Regions from separate parts of the Rhizobium sp. P44RR-XXIV genome, predicted to be linked through region 3. Evidence: predicted binding sites of a transcription regulator. Region 3 holds the regulator's gene; each other region holds the start of a gene.

Region 1 (3,256 bases), on a different contig from region 3:
GCCACCGTCGCCGTTGCGCTCGCCGGCGTTTTGTTTGTGGTTGCCGCCGTGCTGCGCCTTGGCGGCATCACCGGCTTCATCTCGCGGCCGGTGCTGCGGGGCTTTGCGCTGGGTCTGGCGATCACCATCATCCTGCATCAGCTACCTATCTTGGTAGGCGTGCCCGCGCAGGGCTCGAATATCCTCACCTATGCGGCATCGCTGTTCGGTGCGGTTCTGCAGTGGAACCCGATCAGCGTTGCGGTCGGCGTCGTCGCGCTTGTGGCATTGCTGCTGCTCAAGAGGCTGCCGGGCGTTCCCGCTGCCTTCCTCGTGCTCGTTGCCGGCATTCTCGCCTCCTACCTTTTCGGCCTCGAGGCACATGGCGTCAAGCTGGTGGGATCGATCGAGATCCTGCCGCAATGGCCGTCGCTGCCGGATGCCGGCTGGGCCGCCTATTCGCGGCTGGTGCAGTTTACCGTGCCTCTCGTGCTTATTCTCTTTGCCGAATCCTGGGGTACCATGCGGGCACTGGCGTTGCGCTATGGCGAGACGCTGGAAGTCAACCGCGAGCTCGGCGCGCTCGGTGCCGCCAATATCGCCAGCGCCCTTGTTCAGGGCATGCCTGTCGGCGCCGGCTTTTCGGCAGGCTTCGCCAGCGAGGCGGCAGGTGCCAAGACGCGGGCGACCACCGTCTTTGCCGCCATCGGCCTTGCGATCCTGATTGCCTGCGCAAGTCCGCTGGTGGCGCTGCTGCCCGAGCCGGTGCTGGCCGCAGTCGTCATTGCTGCCTTGACGCATGCGCTCGATCCAGCCCGATCCTGCATTTGCGGCGGCTGCACCGCGATTTTTACGTCGCGCTCGGTGCTGCGGCAGGGGTGTTGGCTTTCGGCGTGCTGAACGGCATGCTGCTGGCGATCGCGCTATCGCTCGCTGCCATGATGCATCGATTGGCCTCGCCCTATGTCGCCCGTCTCGGCCGCCTCGGCAGCAGTCACAACTTCGTCGATGTCGTCAGACATGGTGATGCATCCGAAATACCGGGCATCGCCATCTGGCGGCCCGGCGAAACGCTGTTCTTCGGCAATGCCGACACGATCTTCAGCGAGATATTGTCGGGCAGCCGCGGTGAGGCGGGGCTGCGGGCCGCTATTCTCAGCCTCGAAGAAAGTTCCGATATCGACAGCACGGCGATGGACGCCTTGATGGAGTTTGACGGCGCCATGCAACGCGCCGGCATCCGCGTGCAATTCGCCCGCGTCCATGATCGCGTTCGCGATCTCATGGCCGTGGCTGGCGTCACCGATCTCGACAGCCGCTGCAGCTTCAGTGTCGATGATGCTGTGGCGGTGGTTATGGCATCCACAGGAAACGCCGAAATCTCTCCAAAAGCCTAGACGCCAGACCTAGAATAGTGACCAATGCCACACATGGCCGTGTTCGCCCTCTCCCTGGAAGCTGTTCACCAGCGTAAACGTCTTAACGGTCCACACTATCGGCTTTTCCAGCATCACTTCTGGCAGGGCACGCCGACAATAAAACAGTGTCATGTGTGGCGCAAAGTTGTCGGGGACGTCACTGTCGAAGCCCAAGCTTTGCATAGCAGTTGCCAGTTCCTGGCGTAATATTTTTAGGCCAATATTTCCCTGCCTGCACCAAAGCACGTATTGGCGGTTGTTGCCGTTGCCGAAGGTGGCGACGCGATCGAATATCAGCTCAAATGATGGCAAGTGGATCGTAGATGCTGCCTGCATCGCGGCGAAAATGGCCTCTTCGCGAGAGCGTGAAGCGATGTCGATCGGATAGATGGTCGCGTGATAAAGATCGTGCTGTCTCGGCTCACGCGACAATCCGTTTCGTCGACTTTGGTCCCACGTCAATCTAGCCGTTAAGTTAGCGATTTCAGGGTCCGGAAGCGCCGCAAAATAGAGGGCCTGCCCACGCCTCGGCACCATTTTAGTTCTCCGTACTCCTGGCGGTTCGCCAAGATCGAACGAGAATTGGCCACTAGTATGCATAGCGCTATTCAAAGCCAGTTAGCTTTGCCTCTCATCAATTTGGGATCGTCCATACTCTAGCGCTGACGGCATTCGACATCAAGAACAAATAGAGAACATTTGCCGAGCTGCAGCACATTCTTCGCCACAGCATTTCTCGATTGAAAAATGCGATCGAATAAAACGCCCGCCTGACCTGTTCGCCGTCTGCCAGGGGTGTTTTCGCCTTTTTCAAAGGAAGGGTCTCACATGTTGACGAAAGCCATCTTCTCGATTGCCTTGCTCGCTCTCATCGGCCTCGGCGTTTCAGCTTGCTCCACGTCGGATCAGCATGGGTCCGGTGGTGGCATGACGCTGAATTCGCCTCCGACCGGCGGTGGATATTGATCCACTGAACTGCGAACTGGATTTGGGGCGCCGCCCTGCCAGCGGCGGCGTCTCACTCAATAGCTAAAGCAGTGGTAATTCCGCTCCGGCGCAAGAATCGGGTTGAATTCCCCGCCCTGCGGTACGATTTTCATGGCAAGTGGAAACACGGAGCTTCGGTCATGAACGAGACAAGGCAAGACTATCTGATCTTCGAAACCGCGGGCGGTTTTTGCGGTATCGCCTGGAGCGATCTCGGTGTCATACGCTTCCAGCTGCCGACGAAGGATGCCGGCGCAACCGAGCGGCTGCTTCTGCGCCGCGTACCGAATGCGCATCCCGGCACGCCGATGCCTGAGGTTGCCGAGGTCGTTGCCAAGGTGAAGCGGTATTTTGTGGGCGAAGAAATCGATTTTTCCCGCGTCAGGCTCGATCTTGGCGAACAGGATGAATTCTTCAAGCAGATCTATGATGCCGCGCGGCAGATCGGCTGGGGCCACACCACGACCTATGGCACGCTCGCCAAGCAGCTTGGCGCCGGGCCGGAGGCCGCCCGCGATGTCGGCCAGGCCATGGCAAAGAACCCGGTCGCACTAATCATCCCCTGTCATCGCGTTCTGGCGGCAGGCGGCAAGATCGGCGGCTTTTCAGCGCCCGGCGGCTCCAACGCCAAGGCCCATATGCTGGAGCTGGAGGGCGTTCAATTGGCGCCGCCAAAGCCGGTGCAGCAGTCGCTGGGATTCTAGGCGGCAGTATTGCGCCGGACGTGTCCCGTCAGTCCTTCGCCAGCCGGCGGGCGCGGGAAAACAGCAGCGTTTCCTTGTCGTTGAGGCGCACCGGTTTCGGGTCTCCGTAGCCGGCCTTTTCGGCGACGCGGATCGACGCCGTGTTATCGGGCGAGATCAGACAGACGC
Region 2 (3,256 bases), on a different contig from region 3:
GACGAAATCCTGCGGCCCCCGCCGGCGGGGACATTTCGGGTCAGGCGCCATTCAACCCCTCCTGTTCAGACAATGCTCGCCGTCTAAAGCGCCAGCCGCAGCTGCGGTTCCGCGACAGGTACTCGCCGTTCCAGCGAAGACAGCGACACGCCAAGCAGACGTATCCCTTTTCGCGTCGGGAAGAGGGGCGCGAGAAGCAGGCCCACCACGTCCTCGAGATCGCCGATTGCCGGTAGTGCTGATGGAACTGTCTTGCTGCGGGTGATCTGGCTGAAGTCGGCATATTTGACCTTGAGGGTCACGGTCTTGGCGCCAATTTCATTGGCCTCGCAGTAGCTCCAAACCTTTTCGATCAGCGGCTGCAGTCCCTCGCGCGCCGGTTCGAAGGAATGGATGTCCTCAGCGAACGTGTCTTCAGCGCCGACCGATTTCCGCACCCGGTCCGGCTTGACCTGGCGATTGTCGATGCCGCGGGCGATCCCGTAGAAATACGGTCCCGACTTCCCGAAATGTTGCGTCAGAAAATCGAGCGTCTGCTCCTTGAGATCAGCGCCGGTCTCGATCCCAAGCCGATGGATCTTCTCAGTGGTCGCCGGCCCGACACCGTGGAATTTCTTGACGTGAAGCTTTTCGACGAAGGCGGGGCCGTTCTTCGGGGTGATGACGGCCTGGCCGTTCGGCTTGTTGAGGTCACTGGCCATCTTGGCCAGGAACTTGTTGTAGGAGATTCCCGCCGACGCGTTGAGCCCCGTCGCCGCCTTGATCCTCGCGCGGATTTCCGCGGCGATCTCCGTAGCGATTTCCATACGTTTGAGATTGTGCGTGACATCGAGATAGGCTTCGTCGAGCGAGAGTGGCTCGATCAGCGGCGTATACTCGGCGAAAATCGCGCGGATCTGCAGCGAGACGGCCTTGTAGACGTCGAATCGGGGCCTGACGAAGACCAGATCCGGGCATTTCCGCTGGGCGGTCACGGACGGCATGGCCGAATGAACGCCGAATTTTCGCGCTTCGTAGCTGGCGGCCGCCACCACACCGCGGGCGGCAGGACTACCGACGGCAACCGGCAATCCTCGCAGTTCGGGATTGTCGCGCTGCTCGACCGACGCGTAGAAGGCATCCATGTCGACATGGACGATCTTGCGCGGTCGATCGCTGCCTTCATCGTTCATCATGATCTGACTCTGCCATGCGGTTCATGACCCAGACATGGGACGTGCGCGCCGCATTTGTCGCCCTACGGCGCCAGCGAGCAATCCTGTGGGAAAATTCCCTTTTCTGCCATCGATTTGAATCCGTTCGCGGAATCACCGGATTCGCCTGGCCGCTCAACTTTCGCGGGCCGAGCGCACATTGACTCGTTTTCACTTTGAGAACAAATAAAGAACATAATCCTGTTTCTCAAGTCAAAACGGGTTGCCTTCAGAAGGAGATCATGACTTCAGCAGTCGCCTCAAAAGCAGTTCTCAACGAGTTGCGCGAGAAGATCGCTAACTTGGAAGGCTCCGGTCTGTGCCATCGAAGCGTTTTGCCGTTCGGAGTGGGCGAGATCGATGCGCAGCTACCGGGAGGTGGATTAGCTTATGGCGCGCTGCATGAGGTGGCTGGCGGCGGAAACGGGGCGATCGACGGGGCGGCCGCTGCACTCTTCGTCGGCGGCATCGCCGCTCGCACCACTGGCAAGGTGGTCTGGTGCCTGACGCGCTTTGACCTCTTCTTCCCGGCGTTCGCCCAGATCGGCCTTCACCCCGACCGTGTCATCTTCGTCGAGGGCGACAGGGAAGAGACGGTGCTCGCAAGCTTCGAAGAGGCTTTGCGCTACGGCGGCCTCGGCGCTGTCGTCGCCGAGCTAGTGCGCCTCCCGATGACGGCATCGCGCCGCCTGCAGCTTGCAGCGGAGAAGTCAGGGACATTGGGTTTGGTCGTCCGCCGATGGAGGCGGCCGACCGAGGCCTCCGACTTTGGCATGCCGACGGCTGCGGCGACCCGTTGGCGCATCTCGGTGCTGCCATCCGAACCGCTTGCCGTTCCCGGGATCGGGCGGGCGCGATGGCTGGCAGAGCTGATGCGGGTCAGGGCCGGCGAGGGAGGTGAATTCATCATCGGAGCATGTGATGGCCAGGGTCGTATCTGTCTTTCTTCCGACGCTGCCGACCGACCGGATCAGGCGGGCCGATCCCGCGCTTTGCGTTGAAACGCCCCTGGTGGTGATCGCCAGGAGCGGTTCGAAGCGTTGGATTGCGGCGGCCGATCAGGCGGCGACAAAACTCGGCCTTCGCGTCGGCATGGCGGCGGCGAAGGCGCAGGCGCTGGTGCAGCGCCTGATCATGATCGATGCGGATCCGGCGGCGGACCTTCAAGCGCTGGAGCGGCTCACGCTCTGGGCCTTGTCGCAATATTCGCCCGTCGTTGCCATGGATTCTCCCGATGGCATCGTCATGGACACGGAAGGTGCCGACCATCTTCAGGGCGGCGAGGAACTGATGCTGTCGGGTCTCGTCAATCGCTTGCGCGGTCGAGGTCTCGCCGCCCGTGCGGCGATCGCCGACACATGGGGTGCCGCGCATGCGCTCGCCCGGACCAGCAGCCGGGAGACGGTCATCGTCGCGCGCGGCGAGACCGACAAGGCCGTGAACCGGTTGCCTCTCGTCGCTGCGGCTGTCGCCCGAGACCGTAGCAAGCTCTCGGACCCTCGGCTTCGCCACCGTCGGCGATCTCGCCGGCACCCCACGGGCGCCGCTGACCCTGCGCTTCGGCCCCGAGCTCGGACGGCGTCTCGACCAGATGTTCGGACGTGTCGCCGAACCCATTGATCCGATCCGCCCGGCGGAACTTGTCGAGGTCCAAAAATCCTTCGCCGAACCGATCGGAGCACCGGAGACGATCGAGAAATACGTCACCCGCCTCGTGCGCCAGCTCTGTCAGGAGCTCGAAAAGCGTGGCCTGGGCGTCCGCCGTGCCGACCTCATCATCCACCGCGTCGATAACACGATGCAGGCGCTTCGGGCTGGCACGGCCAAACCCGTCCGCGACATTGCCTGGCTGACAAAACTGTTCCGCGATCGCATCGAAAGGATCGAGCCCGGTTTCGGCATCGAGAAGCTCAGCCTGGCCGCGATCATCGCCGAACCGCTGATCGAAGCACAGTCGGCCTCACCGCTTGTTGATGAGCAGATCACCGACGTGACGCCGCTCATTGATGTCCTCGGCAATCGCGGTGGCCAGCGGATTTTCCGTGTCGCGCCGGTCGCAAGCG
Region 3 (3,256 bases):
GATATCTGGCTCGCCGGCCTGCGTAACAGCATAGGTGACAGGATCAGGAGAACCTTGCCAGGCGACACCGGTGCGTTTGCAGCCGCACTTGTCACCGATGAGAGACGAGCGATTTCAGATGAAACGACCGAGGCGCTGCGAACCGCAGGCCTGACGCATATCATCGCCATTTCAGGCTTGAACATGGCGCTATCGGCGGGCATCTTCTATATCGGCCTGCGTTATCTCTTCAGCCTGTTTCCAGGTGTCGCGCAGGCTTGGCCAACCAAGAAAGTGGCTGCGTTCGGTGCGCTGCTCACCGTGACAGCCTATTACCTCATTTCCGGTTTCGGCGTGTCTGCAGAGCGCGCCTTCATCATGATGGCGATCATGCTGGTTGCCGTGCTCTTCGACCGGCCATCGATCAGCCTGCGAAATGTAGCGCTTTCGGCAATCGTGATCCTCATTCTGTCTCCATCGCAAGTGCTGGGGCCGAGCTTCCAGATGTCCTATGCCGCGACGCTGGCGCTGGTGTCGGGCTACACGCTCTGGAAGCGGCGGCAGCATCGCGAAAGCATATTTTCGCGCTCCAGGTTCCTCAGCCCGCTGCTCTTCGTCTCTCGTTTTTTCGGCGGCGTGTTGTCAACATCCTTCGTCGGCGGTGCTTCGACGGCGATTTTCTCGATCGAGCATTTTCACCGACTGGCGACATACGGGCTTGCTGCAAATCTCGCCGCCATGCCGATCGTCTCGTTCATTGTCATGCCGTTCGGCATGATGGCCATGTTGCTGATGCCGCTTGGCCTTGATGCGCCATTCTGGAAAGTCACCGGTGAGGGACTGGAACTGGTCATCCTGATCGCGAAGACCGTGGCGGGCTGGGGAGGCGATATCACCTTTGGCCGTCAAGCGGGCTGGCTCATGCCAACTTTCATAGCCGGCTTCCTTATCATGACCATGCTGCGGACCCGCCTGCGCCATGTCGGGCTGCTGTTGTTGCTCTCAGCGATCGGTGCAGCAACATTCAATTCCGGCGTGCCGAAGCCGGATCTGATGATTTCCGAAGATGGCGCTCTGGTCGCGTTGCGACAGGACGACATCTTGGCAACGAACCGCGAAAGACCGCAGGCTTTTATCTTCGAGCAATGGCAGAAGGCGCTGGTGGCAGCAGAACACCAACCGCCAACCGTTCTTCCGACCGACAGCCGGCTCCCTCATGTCAGCAAAGCAGATCGCCGCCGGCGGTTAAGCACGGAGGAACAAAACGCAGTGCGCAAGGCAATGGAGGAAGCGCTCGATCAGACGATGCAGGGAAGCTTTGCATGCCAGAAGGGTGCATGGTGTGTCGCAATGCTTGAAAACGGCGCGATGCTTGTCACCATCGAGGACGCAGCCTATCTACCGCCTGCTTGCGATACCGCAAATATCGTCATCACGCCGATAAAACTGCGCCTCGATCGCTGCCGCTCCGGAGCAATGCTTTTCACCGGCGCTACATTGAGGCGAACCGGCTCGGTCGAAATGAATTTCGACTCGGACACGCCTATCATCTCCACAGCGTTCGACAATCCGCAGCGCCCATGGATGCGGCACCGAACCTATGATTGGCGCACCGGAACCTATGGTGTGCCAATCCGTTCTGCGTCACCAGTCAATGATAGCGGCGAATGAGGCCGACAAGCTTGCCCTGGACCTTGACGCGATCCGGCCCGAATATGCGTGTTTCATATGCCGGATTGGCGGCTTCTAGAGCGATGGAAGCGCCCTTGCGGCGAAACCGCTTCAACGTTGCTTCTTCGTCATCCACAAGGGCGACAACAATGTCACCGGGATTGGCAGTCGTTGAATTGCGGATGATGACGGTATCGCCGTCAAAAATGCCGGCATCGATCATCGAATCGCCCCGCACTTCCAAGGCATAATGTTCGCCCGAGCCGAGCATATCGGCGGGAACGGTTATTTCATGGGTATTGTTCTGAATGGCCGAAATCGGAACGCCGGCTGCGATGCGGCCCATGACGGGCACCGACACCGAACTGTTCTGGTCGTCATTGGCCACCTTTGGGGGAGCAGGCGGCGCGACCGGCTGTGGCTTGCCAAGACTGCCTTCGATGACGCTCGGTGAAAAGCCGCGGCGCGGCTGCAGGCTGGGATTGTAGGCATCCGGCAGCTTGATGACTTCGAGCGCTCTCGCCCGATTCGGCAGGCGACGGATGAAGCCTCGCTCTTCCAAAGCCGTGATCAAACGGTGAATGCCGGACTTGGATGCAAGATCCAATGCGTCCTTCATTTCATCGAAAGATGGTGGAACGCCGGACTCCTTCATCCGTTCGTGAATGAAGAGAAGCAGTTCCTGCTGCTTGCGCGTCAACATCGTCTTGGAACCCCAGAATCAAGAGAAACGTCGTGAAACAAATCCAGAACGGACACTATATGTTCCATATGTGTTCCGCAAGTACTTAAATTTCGGTAAAGCCTTGCCCTGTCAGTTAGATATTTAAAATTATCGAATGGATCGTGGCGCGACGGCGAGTGGTTATATCGGTGCTAACATAACGATAAATATGGGAAAACGCCGCTGGATGCGCAGACGGAGTGGTTTTAAGTTTAAGTCACCTATCTGAAGCATGGCTGAAATCTAGCTTGTACCGAGAAGGTTCGGCTGCTGTCGAGAATCAGTCATTGTCCAGTATCATCGCTATGCTGCTTCGGCCTTGAATTGGACCGTGGATCGGCGCAAACCTGCCGCAGCAGAAAATCGGAGACGCCATGACTTCGTTGCCGCATCCGCTGGATCATCTTGTGCTGCCGACGGTCAATATCGCATCGGCGCGTGAACGCCTTGGCAGGCTTGGCTTTACGGTGGCTCCGGATGCGCGCCATCCCTTTGGCACCGAGAACGCATGCGTCTTCTTTGCCGACAAGACCTATCTGGAGCCCCTCGGGGTCACATCTCTGGAGCAGTGTGAAAAGAGCATCGAGGACGGCAATGTCTTCGTCGCTCGTGATCAGGCCTATCGGTTTCGGATAGGTGAAGACGGGTTCTCCGGCGTGGTTTTCGGCACGGATGACGCTGTCGCTGATGACGAACGTTTCAAGGCCGGCATGATCTCCGCCGGACGGATGCTGGATTTTTCGCGGCCGATGAGGATGCCGGATGGCACGGAAACCCAGGCGGGCTTTCGTCTTGCCTTTGCCGCCGATCTGCGTGCGCCCGATTTCCTGGCCTTCTGCTGCCAGCGCATCAATCCGTTGCCCGCCGATCGCAGCGTGCTGG

What was found. The regulator LexA, encoded in region 3, represses DNA repair genes until DNA is damaged. The targets are predictions, from matches to a motif close to TGTTCNNNNTGTGTTCNG.
Region 1: BSK43_RS07860 (2'-5' RNA ligase family protein) is a predicted target of LexA. The motif match lies at 2,078-2,095, and genes of this name have one in related genera.
Region 2: dinB (DNA polymerase IV) is a predicted target of LexA. The motif match lies at 1,372-1,389, and genes of this name have one in related genera.

What each region holds. Positions count from the first base shown of each region.
Region 1 is NZ_MPVZ02000025.1:502,255-505,510, reverse strand. Features, by position in the region: partial or broken gene BSK43_RS07865 (SulP family inorganic anion transporter) at 1-1,376, shown strand, start outside; gene BSK43_RS07860 (2'-5' RNA ligase family protein) at 1,386-1,934, opposite strand; gene BSK43_RS35045 (hypothetical protein) at 2,226-2,363, shown strand; gene BSK43_RS07855 (methylated-DNA--[protein]-cysteine S-methyltransferase) at 2,525-3,088, shown strand; gene BSK43_RS07850 (GNAT family N-acetyltransferase) at 3,117-3,256, opposite strand, start outside.
Region 2 is NZ_MPVZ02000020.1:27,162-30,417, reverse strand. Features, by position in the region: gene BSK43_RS00700 (SOS response-associated peptidase) at 1-87, shown strand, start outside; gene dinB (DNA polymerase IV) at 84-1,175, opposite strand; gene BSK43_RS00690 (ImuA family protein) at 1,436-2,194, shown strand; partial or broken gene BSK43_RS00685 (DNA polymerase Y family protein) at 2,115-3,256, shown strand, end outside.
Region 3 is NZ_MPVZ02000028.1:965,965-969,220, reverse strand. Features, by position in the region: gene BSK43_RS21840 (ComEC/Rec2 family competence protein) at 1-1,650, shown strand, start outside; gene lexA (transcriptional repressor LexA) at 1,631-2,353, opposite strand; gene BSK43_RS21830 (VOC family protein) at 2,749-3,256, shown strand, end outside.